Regions from separate parts of the Telluria sp. Soil_C_11 genome, predicted to be linked through region 2. Evidence: predicted binding sites of a transcription regulator. Region 2 holds the regulator's gene; each other region holds the start of a gene.
What was found. The regulator FNR, encoded in region 2, switches genes on or off when oxygen is low (the NO sensors DNR and NnrR bind a similar motif). The targets are predictions, from matches to a motif close to TTGATNNNNATCAA.

Region 1 (3,255 bases), on a different contig from region 2:
TCGCCTGGCGCGCAGCGCAGGCGCGCCGGACGCGACGTTTGCGCACGATTACGTGGACATCATCGCCGAGGTCGAAGCCCATCTGCGGCACGAAGAAACCGTCATGCAAGCCTGCCGCGTCAAGCGGCTCGAGGAACGGGTGCATGAGCAGCGCCAGGAAAACGCCGCGATCCTGGCCGCCCTGCACCATACGCTGCCGCAGGTGGAGTCCGGCCAGCTCGGGCTGGCGCGCCAGCTGGTGGCGGCGCTGACCGACATCCTGTCCCTGCACCGCATCAGCGCCGACCTGGCCCTGCCGCACCAGCTGCCACCGCCGGCCGGCCCGCCGCGCATGCGCGGACGCGCCGCGCGTGCGCCCCACCCCGCGCCGCCGCGCCCGCCGCGCCGCGCGCGCGAACACGCCGCGCCCGAACCCTTCGCCTTCCCGATGGAGATTCCGATGTCGCTGCAGTCCATCCTCGTCCACGCCGACCTGTCGCGCCATGCGCCGGCGCGCATCCACGCCGCCGCCCTGCTGGCGCGCGAGCACGGCGCCCATCTGCTGGGGGCCGCCATGATGGGCGTTTCGCGCGCCATCTTCCCGGACGGCTACCAGGCGCGTCCCGGCACCCTGAGCGCGGCCTGCTTCGATCCGCTGGCGGAAAACGCCCGGCTGGCGCTGGCGCGCTTCGAAGCGATCGCCAGCGAGCGCGGGGTCCCGCACGAGACCCGGCTGGTGCCGGACGAAGCCGACGACGGCCTGGCCATGCTGTCGCGCTTCGCCGACCTGGTCGTGGTCAGCCAGGACGACCCGGCCGAATCGGTGTCCGACCACGTCCTGCGCATGCCCGACTACGTGATCCTGAACAGCCCGCGGCCGGTGCTGGTGATCCCGTACGGCGTGGATCCGCCCGAGACCGGCGTGGCGCGCCGCATCCTGCTGGGCTGGGACGGCAGCCGCGAAGCCGCGGCCGCGATGGGCGCCGCGGTGCCGCTGCTGCGCCGGGCCGACGCGGTGACCGTCACCATGCTGTCCGGTCCGGCCCTGGCGCCGGCCGAGTGCGCGGCCCAGCAGGAAGAACTGCTCGGCTTCCTGGGACGGCACCGGGTGAACGCCACCGTGCTGGTGCGCGATTGCGTCGCCGACTATGGCGGCGATACCGGCCACGCGCTGCTGTCGGTGGCCGACGAGCTGGACGCCGACCTGCTGGTGATGGGCTGCTACGGCCACAGCCGGCTGCGCGAGCTGTGCCTGGGCGGCGCCAGCCGCACCGTACTGGCCGAGGCGCGCATCCCGGCCCTGCTGGTGCACTGAGCGGGATATCAGGCTGGCCCGCTCGCGCGCCGGCGCCAGATCCACAGGTAGAGGATCGCATTGATGGCCAGCACGGCCACGCCCAGCCCGAGCTGCAGCCCACGCGTCAGGCCGGCCGGATAGATCAGCGGCAGCAGGTAATGGTCGACAAAGCCGCCCTCATAGCCGGCCTCCCCGGCCAGCTGCCGGAAAAAGACTTCGGCCCAGGTCAGCGGGCAGGCCGCGCCGCTAGCCTCGACCAGCACGCCCCAGCCCGCCGCCACCAGGTGCACGGGCAGCCAGCGGTGGCGGCGCGCCACCAGCAGCGCGCCGAACACGACGAACAGGATGAAGCCGACATGCAGTAGCAGGACGGCATCGGCGAGGAAACGGTAGAGCATGGTTTCAGTGTACCCGCTGCGATACAGGTGGACAGCACGACTGATCGACATCAAACGCCAGACATATCACCCACTTATTCTGCATGTGAACCGCAGGAAGGAGAACGACATGCCACATAAAATCCCCGCCGCTGCAGCCCTGCTCCTGCTGTGTGCGCTGTCGCCGGCCATGGCCAACCCCGCCGTCAAGCAGGACCGGGCGGCAAGCCCGGCCAGCAACGACACCGCCACCCGGCGCCAGCAGGCCGCCGTCAAGCGCATCAGCGACGCCGTCGCCGTGGTCACGGCCATGAACCGGGAAGCCGGCATGCCGGACCTGCTGGCGAAGGCGCGCGGCGTCTACGTGGTGCCCACCTACGGCCGTGCGGCGCTGGGCATCGGCGGCGAAGGCGGCCCGGGCGTGCTGATGGTCAGGCGCAGCGACGGCAGCTGGGGCAACCCCGCCTTCTTCAACATCGGCGGGATCAGCGTCGGCCTGCAGGCGGGCGTCGAGGGCGGTCCCTTCGCCCTGTTGCTGATGAACCAGAAGGCCGTCGATCACTTCCGCAACCGTAACAATTTCTCGCTGAGCGCCGACGCCGGGATCACCGTCGTGAATTTCACCCGTCTCGCCCAGGGGACCGTCACCGGCGACGTGGTGGCCTGGTCCGGCAGCAAGGGACTGTTCGGCAATGCCGCGACCCTGGCGCTCAACGACATCCGCTTCAACCAGCGCCTGAACGAGGCCTACTACGGCAAGACGATGACGGCGCTGCAGACGATCGACAGCACCGAGATGAATACCCAGGCCGATGCCTTACGGAAGGTTTTGGGCAAGTAGAAATATCCCTGCGGATAAGCGTTTGGCCGGCCGCAAAGGGAGGCGTCATTTATCCGGTGCGGCATTGGTATGCCTGCCGCATTGGCGTACATTGCAGTCTTCCTGAAGAAGACGAGACCGCCATGTACCCGACAAACTGGAATTCATTCGGCACCCTCGGTGCCCTGGCCCTCAAGCAAATGGACCGCAGCCGCCAGGCACGCGGCCAGATGCTGGAGCGTGCGGGCTACGGCCCGCGGCCAACCCCCTCCACCCTCCTGCACAGCGAGCCCGGCCTCAAGCTTCGGCGCTTCGGCGCGGAATTTGCCGACGGCCCGCCGGTGCTGCTGGTGCCGGCGCCCATCAAGCGCGCCTACATCTGGGACCTGGCGCCCGAAGTCAGCGTGGTGCGGCGCTGGCTGGAGCGCGGCTACCGGGTCTACCTGGCCGAATGGGCGCCTCTGGACGAGTCCGGTGCGGACGATGCCGTCGAGAAGCACGACTTCGGCCTGGCCGACTACGCGGACCGGTTGTTGAGCGCCTGCCGCCAGGCCATCGCCGCCGACGCGGGCGGCACGGACGCCAGGCCCGTGATCGCCGGCCACTCGCTGGGCGGCATCCTGGCGGCGATCCACAGCTGCCTGTATCCGGAGCAGTTGCGCGCCACCGTCCTGCTGGAATCGCCGCTGCATTTCCAGCCGGCCTCCTGCTGCTTCAACCGGCTGGTGCGCGCCACGCCCGATGCGCGCGAGATCGCCGCGACCTTCGGCCACGTCCCCGGC
Region 2 (3,255 bases):
CATCGCGAACTTGATCGCACCCAGCGAGTTCTTCGGTCCCGGGCGCTGGCGCACGCGCGCCCGGCCCGCCTTGAGGTCGGCCACGCTGGCGCCCGGCGGCACCGTCTCCATCTCGTTCTGCGCGAGGTAGGCAGGGTTGCGCGCGAGTTTCGGCAGGATTTCCTTTTCCAGGATGCTGCGCGGGACGTTCCAGTACGGGTTGAACTCGAGGTAGCGCATCTGGCCGACGAACAGCGGGGTCTCCGTCTTGAGCGCGGTGCCGACCACCACCCGCATCTCGAGCGGCGGCTCGGCGCCGGGCGCATCGCCGCCGCCGTTCTGGAACGCCCACAGGCGGTACGCCGGCAGGTCGACCACGATCAGCGGGCCGCGGCCCAGATCAGGGAGCCAGCGCAGGCGCTCGAGCGTCAGTTCGAGCTGGCGCACGCGCTTCGCCAAGGGCACGTTGAGGGCGTCGATGGTGCCTCGGCCCAGCACGCCATCGTCAAGCAGCCCATGCCGCGCCTGGAAGCGCTCGACGCCCTCGGCCATCGGCTCGCTGTAGGTGCCCTCGGCCGGCGGCGGGGCATCGGCCGGCAGGTCGCCCAGCAGCACCAGGCGCTTGTACAGCGCCGTCGCGGCCGGGTAGGCGCCGCCGGGCACGACCTTGGCGTCCGGTTTCGGCAGCGCCGGCCAGGCTTGCCGGGACAGCTCGCGGTAATGCGCCAGCGCCGCCTTGACCCGGCCGTACTGGTTCAATTGGGGCTCGGCCGCCTGCACCGCGGCCTGCAGCTTGCCGCCGGCGAGTCCGGCGCGCAGGCGTTCGACCGGGTCGTACTGCTTCAGGCGCGCATCGGGCAGGCGGGTATGGTATTCGGAGCGCACGCGGCCGACGCGCAGGTCGGCCAGGTAGTGCAGCATCGCCGCGGTGAGCGCGACGTCGAAACGGGCGATATCGGCGTCGCCCGCGCTCAACTGGCGCTGCAGCGCGTCGGCGCCATAGTCGCGCGGGTCCAGGCCCTGCAGCCTGGCCTGGCGCAGCACCCATAGTGCGGCCGCGGCGGTCGACGGATTCCAGGCGGGGGCGTATTTGCGCGGGGCGTAGAAGCGCTCGAGCCAGCCGCGTTCGTCGTAGGGGCCCGAGGGCGCCGCGGACGACTGTGTGGCCTGGACGGCCAGGGTGCGGATGGTGGCGGGGATGGGCTGCGCGAGGGTGGAGCAGGGGACGAGTGCCACGGCTGCGCAAAGCGCGAGGGCGGCGCCGATTTTCTTGCTGAGTTTCATTGTTACCTTCGGACTTCGGCAACCGTACGTTGCCGATCCGAATCATACCCGTTCAGCGATACCGATGCGCTAGCCAGGCGTGCGCCCTCACGCCATCGGACTGCACTGCTCGGTCCCGGCCGCCATCGCCTTCAGGCGCGCCGGTTCGAGCAGGATCACTTCGCGCTTGTCGACCTGCACCAGCCCCATCTTCTTGAAGCGCGACAGCAGGCGGCTGATGCTTTCGATGGTCAGGCCGAGGTAGTTGCCGATGTCCTCGCGCGACATGCGTAATTGGAAACTGTTGGCCGCGTAGCCGCGCGCGGCGTAGCGGGCGGACAGGTTCACCAGGAACACGGCGAAGCGCTGCTCGGCGCGCATATTGCCCAACAGAAGCATGACGTTCTGTTCGCGCGTGATTTCCTGGCTCATGATGCGGTGGAAGTGGCGCAGCAGGGCTGGCACGTGGCCGAACAGGTCTTCCAGGCTGGCGAAGGGGATTTCGCAGACTTCGCTGTCTTCCAGCGCCACGGCGTCGCAGTGGTGGCGGTCGCCGCTGATCGCATCCATGCCCAGCAGCTCGCCGGCCATCTGGAAACCCGTGATCTGGGCTTCTCCGGCCGCGTTCACCTGGTAGGTCTTGAAATGGCCGAAGCGCACCGCGTACAGGTTGCGGAAGGGCTCGCCCATCCGGTACAGCGGCTCGTCGCGTTCGAGGCGGCGGCGCTTGCCGATGATCTTGTCGAGGCGGTCGATGTCCGCATCCTCCAGGCCCATCGGCAGGCACAGCTGGTGCATGCTGCATGCCGAGCAGCTTGCCTTCAGCGCCTGCACGTTCAGGGGCTTGTCGTCGTTCGGAAAGTGGATGGCCTGGAGCATCGGAAAGAAGAGGCGGTGGCGGTAAATACCTTGATTATACGGCCCGTTGTCACGCCCGGGGCCGCCTGCTGGCCTGCTGGCCGGCCTTCTGTCCATACTTTGTGGCATTTTCGCCGTGCCAAAGCCGTTCGCGGCCCGGACCTGCCTTGTCACACTGCCAATCGTGCGCGGCCCGGCCCATGCTAGATTCTGCACACGACAATATGCGGGGGACTTCCATGTTCGGTTTGGCGGCATTGGACCTGGCGCGCGTGCAGTTTGCGTTCACGATGTCGTTCCACATCCTGTTCCCGGCCATCACCATCGGCCTGGCCAGCTACCTTGCCGTGCTGGAACTGTGCTGGCTGAAGACGAAACGCCAGGTCTTCGTCGACCTGTACCACTTCTGGCTGAAGATCTTCGCCGTCAACTTCGGCATGGGCGTGGTCTCGGGCATCGTGATGGCTTACCAGTTCGGCACCAACTGGAGCTATTTTTCGGAATACGCCGGCGCCATCACCGGGCCGCTGCTGGCCTACGAAGTGCTGACCGCGTTCTTCCTCGAGGCCGGCTTCCTGGGCGTGATGCTGTTCGGCTGGACCCGGGTCGGGCCCGGGCTGCACTTCCTGGCCACCTGCATGGTGGCGCTCGGCACCCTGATCTCGGCCACCTGGATCCTCGGCTCGAACAGCTGGATGCAGACCCCGCAGGGCTATGCCATCGTCGAGGGCCGCATGGTGCCGGTCGACTGGCTCAGGATCATCTTCAATCCGTCGTTCCCGTACCGGCTGACGCACATGGCGATCGCGGCCTTCCTGTCGACCGCGCTGTTCGTCGGCAGCTCGGCCGCCTGGCACCTGCTGAAGGGACGCGGCAACGAGGCGGTGCGCACCATGCTGTCGATGGCGATGTGGATGGTGCTGGTGGTGGCGCCGATCCAGGCCGTGGTCGGCGACATGCACGGCCTGAACACCCTGCAGCACCAGCCGGCCAAGATCGCCGCCCTCGAAGGGCACTGGCAGAACGAAGGCGACAAGCCCTTGCCGCTGCTGCTGTTCGGCATCCCGTCGATGGAGGACGAGGAAACCAGGTTCGCGGTCGGCATCCCGCGGGTCGGCAGCTGGATCCTGACCCATACCTGGGCCGGCCAGATCA
Region 3 (3,255 bases), on a different contig from region 2:
ACCTGGTAGTCGCGGTTGAGCTGGGCCAGCTGGGCTTCGACTTCCGGCACCGAAGCGCTCTGCGCGCGCAGGCGGGCGACGCGGGTCGCATATTCCTCGACACGGATGCGCATCGACGCCACCTGGGCCTCGGCCTGCGACAGCGCCACGTTCAGCTGCTGCAGCATCGGGCTGTAGCCGGCGCCCGGATCGGCGCTGCGCTTCTTCTGCTTGGACAGGTCGGCCTTCTGCGCCAGCAACTGCTCCATCAGGCGGCGGTTGGCGACGATGTCCGGATGCTGCTCGGTGTATTGCAGGCGCAGGGCGTCCAGGTTCTTCTGGGTGGTGACGATGCGCGCTTCCAGGTCCGGATCGGTCGCCCCGATGGCCGTCACCTCGCCGCCCTTGCCCGGCTCGCCCGAGATCTGGCGGCGGATCGCGTTGCGGGCCTGCTCGGCTTCGGCCAGCTGCAGGCGCGCCTGGCTCAGCTGTTCGGTGGCCTGGATCAGCTGGCTGCTGAAGTCGCCGCCGCCTTCGCGCGGCAGCAGGCCCATGTTCTTGATCTTGAATTCCTTCAGCGAGTTTTCGGCCGCGGTCAGCTTCTCTTCATACGACTTGATCTGGTCGTCGATGAATTGCACGGCCTTTTCCGAATCCTGCTTCTTGCCGCTGAAGCTGCCCTCGACGAAGATGGTCAGCAGGGACTGCACCACGTCCTTGCCCAGCTTCGGGTTGTCCGAGCTGTAGGTGATCGTATAGATGTCGTCGCGCTCGGTGCCGGCGATCTTGATGTTCTGTATCAGCTCATCGACGATCTTCTCGTGCTCCTTGGTGTCCTTGGCCTTGACGTCCAGGTCCACCATGCGCATCAGGCGCTCGACGTTCGGGCGGCTGATCAGGGTACGGCGCATGAACACGACTTGCTGGTCCAGGTTGGGCAGGGAAGTCATGCCCGACAGCAAAGGCTTGAGGATGCTTTGCGTGTCGACGTAGACCCGGGCCGATGCGTCGTACTGATTGGGCAGGCGCATGACCACGGCCCATCCGATTACCGCGATGGTCCAGGAAATGGCGACGGCATACCAACGGTACTTGCCGATTGCTTTAAGGAAATTCAGGAGGGTGGCTGTGATCTCTGCCATCGTGTCAATCTCACCATGAAGGATTCGGGGTCTTGGGCTGATCCGAATCAAAGGAAAATGGAATACATCGCATCATCGCTGGTACTTCGGGCAATTGCAATTAAGCACATGAAAAATATGAAGACTTCAACAGGGAGTACCCCGCCTACAACACAAATTCCACTGAGAAACCCGAAGATACGCTGTTTTTGGCTTTGGTTTTACAAAATATTGATTAAATCTCTATTAGTTTGCGGGAATAAGATGCATTGGGGCAACGTATTTTTTCTTGCGGTGCGCTCATGGGGTAGACTTGCGAAATCGCAACTTTCTAAAAGAAATCGATTCATTGTAATGTCTAAATTGCAAAAAGGGGTGCACGGTTGGTGCGCCCGCGAAACTTGGCCCGGGTCCGTCCGGCGGCGACTGCTTGGGGTGGTGGCGGCCTGCGCGCTGGCACCGGCGATGGGTGCCGACCTGACTGCGGTCATTCCAACCGTCAAGCGTTCGGTGGTTGGTGTCGGCACTTTCGAGCGCACCCGCAGTCCCTCGACCGTGTTCTTCGGTACCGGTTTCATCGTGGGAGATGGCTTGAGCGTGATTACGAACGCCCACGTGGTGCCGGAAAAGCTGGACGAGGCGCACATGGAACAGCTCGGCATCGTGACCGGCGATGGCGACATGGTGCGCTTCCGCCCGGCCCAGCTGGTGGCGCGCGACAACGAACACGACCTGGCCCATCTGCGCCTGAGCGGACCGCCGCTGCCGGCGCTGAAGCTGGGAAATTCCGACGAAGTGGGCGAGGGCCAGAACCTGGCCTTCACCGGCTACCCGCTGGGCATGGTGCTGGGCCTGCATGCGGCCACCCACCGCGCGACCCTGGCGGCTATCACACCGATCGTCATGCCGTCGCTGAGCTCGCGCAAGCTCGATGCGCGCCAGCTGGCCCAGCTGCAGCGCACCTCCTTCGATATCTTCCAGCTCGACGGGACCGCGTACCCCGGCAACAGCGGCAGCCCTGTCTACGATCCGGCCAGCGGCGAAGTCTGGGGCGTGATCAACGCCGTGTTCGTGAAAGGGCTCAAGGAGACGGCGATCAGCAATCCCAGCGGCATTACCTACGCGGTGCCGGTGAAATATGTGAAGACGCTGATGCAACAGAAGTAATGTATTAAGAACTATTTCTATCGTGCGGGGTTTTTCCTAAAGCACTATGGTATAAAATAATTCACTGTTGATGGCTTACTAACATATTTGTGTTCGACGAAAGGGAATGACGTGGGCAAGTACAAGGCGAACCTGATTAAACATACGACAGTGGCGGCCGCCGCTGTGTTGGCGCTGGCCTTGACCGGCTGTGCTTTCCATAGGACTGCTGCCGCCCCGCAAACCCAGGTCACCAACCCCGACTACCTGATCGGACCGGGCGATACCGTGAATATCATGGTGTGGCGCAACCCCGAGGTGTCGATGTCGGTACCGGTGCGCCCGGATGGCAAGATCACGACGCCGCTGGTCGAAGACCTGCCGGCTGCCGGCAAGACCTCGACCGAACTGGCGCGCGATATCGAAAAATCGCTGGCCAAGTTCATCCAGCAGCCGGTGGTGACCGTGATCGTCACCAATTTCGTCGGCAACTTCAGCGAACAGATCCGCGTCATCGGACAGGCCGCCAAACCGCAGGCCCTGCCGTATCGCCGTGACATGAGCCTGATGGACGTGCTGATCGCAGTCGGCGGCGTGACCGAGTTTGCGTCGGGCAACCGTGCCAGCGTGATCCGTACCGTCGACGGTAAACAACAGAAGTTCAACGTACGCCTGGACGACCTGATCAAGGACGGCGATATCTCGGCGAATATGCCGATGCGTCCGGGTGACGTGCTGGTGATCCCCGAAAGTTTCTTCTAATACTGTTGCGTCGATAATTTTTACACTTATCGGCGTTCCGGCATACAATGGAAATTTCCGGGTGGTACATCAGGCCCTAAGCGCCTGATTTGAAATATTTTTTTCGGAATGCCGTGTTAATGGCCCGGAATTTGCTTTTATGAGAGGTGACGCACACTTCGCATGAATGCAGCACATCTTTGGGGATATCGCACGTGGCTACCGACAATCAAGAAAACAATGGAAACGCGGCGCCGTTGTCCTTGAG
Region 4 (3,255 bases), on a different contig from region 2:
GGCTCGGATAGAGATTGCGCCCCAGCCCTTGCGGCATGTAGGCAATGCGTGGACAGATAGCCGTACGGAAGCGGGGGTCCGTCATGTCGCCGCCCAGCACCTCGAGCCTCCCTTCCTCGACCCGGCGCGCGCCCGCGATGGTTGCGAGCAGGCTCGACTTGCCGACCCCGTCCGGCCCGATCAGGGCGCTCATCCGACCGCTGGGCAGGGCGAGGTCGATCCGGTCGAGGGCATGCACGGCCCCATACCGCAACCCCAGCCCCGTCAGCCGCACCACCGGCGGCGCCGCTCCGGCGTCCCTCACGGCACGCTCCGCAGCGCTAGTTCCGCAGGCCAGGGCCGGGCCGGATCCAGGCGTATCCAGGCAACCCCGGGTACGCCTGCCTTGACCTGGTCGGCGTAGCGTTCCAGCAGGCGCCGGTCGACCTGGGCCTTTACACGGAACATCAGTTTCTGGCGTTCGCTCGCCGTCTCGACCGATTTGGGCGTGAATTGCGCGCTGCTGGCGACGTAGCTGACAGTGGCGGGGACGACGAAGCCCGGCGCGGTGTCCAGCACCAGCCGCACTTCGGTGCCGAGCGCTATGCGCCCTGCGGCGGTCTCGGGAACAAAGAAGGTCATGTAGACGTCGGTGAGGTCGATCAGGTTGAGAACCTTGCCGCCCGCCCCCAGCACTTCACCCGGCTGGGCCACGCGGTACTGGACGCGGCCGGCGCGCGGCGCCACAAGCTGCTCGTCACGCAGGTCGGCATCGATCCTGGCGGTCGTGGCGACGGCGGCCTCGACCGCGGAACGGCCCTGCACGACCTGCGCCTGGGCCGCGGCGACGGCGGCGCGCGCGGCGTCGATCTGGGCGAGGGCCGCGCGCAGCGTGGCCTCGACGCCGGCGGTACGGGCGCGGTCGTCATCCAGTTCCTGCAAGGACGCGGCGCCGGCCTGCGCAAGCACGGTGGAGCGCGCCAGACGCCGGCGCGCCGCGTCGAGTTCGCTCTCGCGCTGCGCCGCCAGGGCCGCTGCCGCGGCGAGGTCGCTGCGCCGCATTGCGAGCTGAGCCTGGGCACCGGCCACGGCATCGCGCGCCTGCTGCTCGCGTGCAAGCGACTCGCTTTTCTGGGCATGCAGGGAGCTGGCATCCATGCGCGCAAGCACCTGGCCCGCCGTTACCACATCGCCCTCATCGGCGAGAACCTCGGTTACCCGTCCCGGCAATTTGGTGGCGATGTCGATGTCGACCGCTTCGATTCTGCCGTTTCCGCTGACAAATCCAGGTCCAGGTCCTTGCTGCCGCGATATCCGCCAGGCGTTGGCGCCGCCCGCCGCGAGCAGCAGTACGGCCAAGCCCGCGGCGATGCGCTTCATCAGTGTTTTGCTCATCATCGTCCTGCCCGCATTGAGCGGGCGCCACGCCGGACGTTGAGGCCCGCAGGACGTCCCATGACAGAGAACCTAGCGTTATATCAATACTTACCACTATAAGAGCGGGTTCGTGGCGGCAGGTATGACGCAAATCAAATCGGACTGCCATGAATAAGGGAGTTCTCGCCAGAGATCTTGAATATGTTTCTTGATCTGAGTCATACCGGAGCCGTATCCCGGAGGGCTAGCATTGACCTTACCCAATCTTCCTGCGTAAAGGAGTACGCAATGGATGCAATAAGCGAAAACGCCCTGCGATTCGTGGTCGCCCTGCTGCTGGCAAGCCCTGGACTGGTCGTTGCGCAGGACAATCGCCCCGCCAGCACTGACACGACCGCGTCCGCCGACCGCCAGATGACTGCCGCCGAACATCACGTCTCGGACGCCGTCAACGTGGTCCGCCGGTTGGAAATGGATCCCCGCATGCGATCGCTGCTGGCGGCGGCCAAGGCTCTTTTCATCGTACCTTCCTACAAACGCGCGGCCGCCGCCATCGGCGCGGAAGGCGGAGCGGGCTTGCTGGTCGTCAGGCGCGACGACGGCAGCTGGTCGCAACCGGTCTTCTACAACACCGGCGGACTGAGCCTTGGTTTGCAGGTCGGCGCGCAAGGCGGCATGCTCGCCTTCCTGCTGAATAACCAGAAGGCCATCGACGCGTTTCTCAAGAAAACCACCGTGTCGCTGAGCGCCAGCGCCGGCCTGACGGTCATTAACTGGAGCAAGATGGCGGAGCGCTCGGCGGGCGCCGGCGCTGGCGATGTCATCGCCTGGTCAGACACCAAAGGACTATTCGGCAATGCGGCAACGGTGGAATTGAACGGTGTACGCTTCAGCCAGAATCTCAACAACGCCTATTATCGCCATGCCCTGTCCGCCAGCGACATTATCGGCGGCAAATCGAGCAATCCACAGGCAGCCCAGCTGGTGCAGGCCCTGGCCGCGGGCGAAACCGGCCGCTGACAATCGCCCAGGCCACGCATCCAGGATGCCGATCATGGATTACAAAACGATTCTTGTTCACGTCGACGATTCCCCAGCCTCGTCCGATCGCGTGATGTTCGCCGCCCAGCTCGCGAATGCCCAGCAGGCCCACCTGATCGGGGTGACGCAGACGGGGCTCTCCCGCTTCATCCGCGAGGCCCTCCTGCCCGGGGTAGAGCTGGGCGACCTGACGCCCTTGTTCGGCGAACTGCGCGAGGCCGCCGAGCAGCGTGCCGCGCAATTCGATGCAATGGCCCGAAAGGCCGGCGTCGCGTCGTTCGAGAACCGCATCGATGACGACGAGCCCGGCATGGGCCTCGCGATCCAGGCCCTGTACGCCGACCTGGCGATCGTCGGCCCGACAGTCCCGGGGCCCTCCGGCTATGCCGCGGGCGCCGGCATCCCGGAATACGTGTCAATGAATTCGCCGAGCCCAGTGCTGGTGCTGCCGCATGGCGGGACACATACGCCCGCGTTCGAGCGCGTCCTGGTGGCCTGGAATGCGAGTCCGGAGGCGGCACGCGCCGTACGCCTGGGGCTGCCGTTCCTGGCGCGCGCGAAGGAGGTGGAGGTTGTCCTGTTCGACGAGGAAAGCTCGAGTGCCCGTTCGCCGCGGGATGCGACTGACATGGCGCATTTCCTTTCCAGGCATAAGGTCAATGTCGACGTGCACCGGCACCATGCCCGCGCGGAAGTCGGCAGCGCCTTGCTGGTCCTGGCCGAAAACCGGAAGGCCGACCTGGTGGTCATGGGATGCTACGGTCACTCACGCTACCGTGAAATACTGCTGGGGGGCGTCAGCCGCACCGTATTGCGGCGTGTTCCGGTGCCCGTGCTGCTGGCCCATTGAAGGTTCGA

Region 1: a site for FNR is predicted at 1,715-1,728, ahead of AC3A6M_RS14145 (lipid-binding SYLF domain-containing protein). Genes of this name have one in related genera too.
Region 3: a site for FNR is predicted at 1,159-1,172, ahead of AC3A6M_RS09655 (XrtA system polysaccharide chain length determinant). Genes of this name have one in related genera too.
Region 4: a site for FNR is predicted at 1,499-1,512, ahead of AC3A6M_RS14545 (lipid-binding SYLF domain-containing protein). Genes of this name have one in related genera too.

The regions. Positions count from the first base shown of each region.
Region 1 covers NZ_JBDGIN010000007.1:204,792-208,046, forward strand. The annotation lists gene AC3A6M_RS14135 (universal stress protein) at 1-1,294, shown strand, start outside; gene AC3A6M_RS14140 (DUF2784 domain-containing protein) at 1,303-1,674, opposite strand; gene AC3A6M_RS14145 (lipid-binding SYLF domain-containing protein) at 1,784-2,494, shown strand; gene AC3A6M_RS14150 (alpha/beta fold hydrolase) at 2,617-3,255, shown strand, end outside.
Region 2 covers NZ_JBDGIN010000002.1:373,377-376,631, forward strand. The annotation lists gene AC3A6M_RS04595 (L,D-transpeptidase family protein) at 1-1,263, opposite strand, end outside; gene fnr (fumarate/nitrate reduction transcriptional regulator Fnr) at 1,351-2,121, opposite strand; gene AC3A6M_RS04605 (cytochrome ubiquinol oxidase subunit I) at 2,340-3,255, shown strand, end outside.
Region 3 covers NZ_JBDGIN010000004.1:361,485-364,739, forward strand. The annotation lists gene AC3A6M_RS09655 (XrtA system polysaccharide chain length determinant) at 1-1,121, opposite strand, end outside; gene AC3A6M_RS09660 (S1 family peptidase) at 1,566-2,267, shown strand; gene AC3A6M_RS09665 (XrtA/PEP-CTERM system exopolysaccharide export protein) at 2,418-3,008, shown strand; gene AC3A6M_RS09670 (hypothetical protein) at 3,251-3,255, shown strand, end outside.
Region 4 covers NZ_JBDGIN010000007.1:291,988-295,242, forward strand. The annotation lists gene rbbA (ribosome-associated ATPase/putative transporter RbbA) at 1-304, opposite strand, end outside; gene AC3A6M_RS14535 (HlyD family secretion protein) at 301-1,242, opposite strand; gene AC3A6M_RS14540 (hypothetical protein) at 1,136-1,417, shown strand; gene AC3A6M_RS14545 (lipid-binding SYLF domain-containing protein) at 1,645-2,376, shown strand; gene AC3A6M_RS14550 (universal stress protein) at 2,411-3,247, shown strand.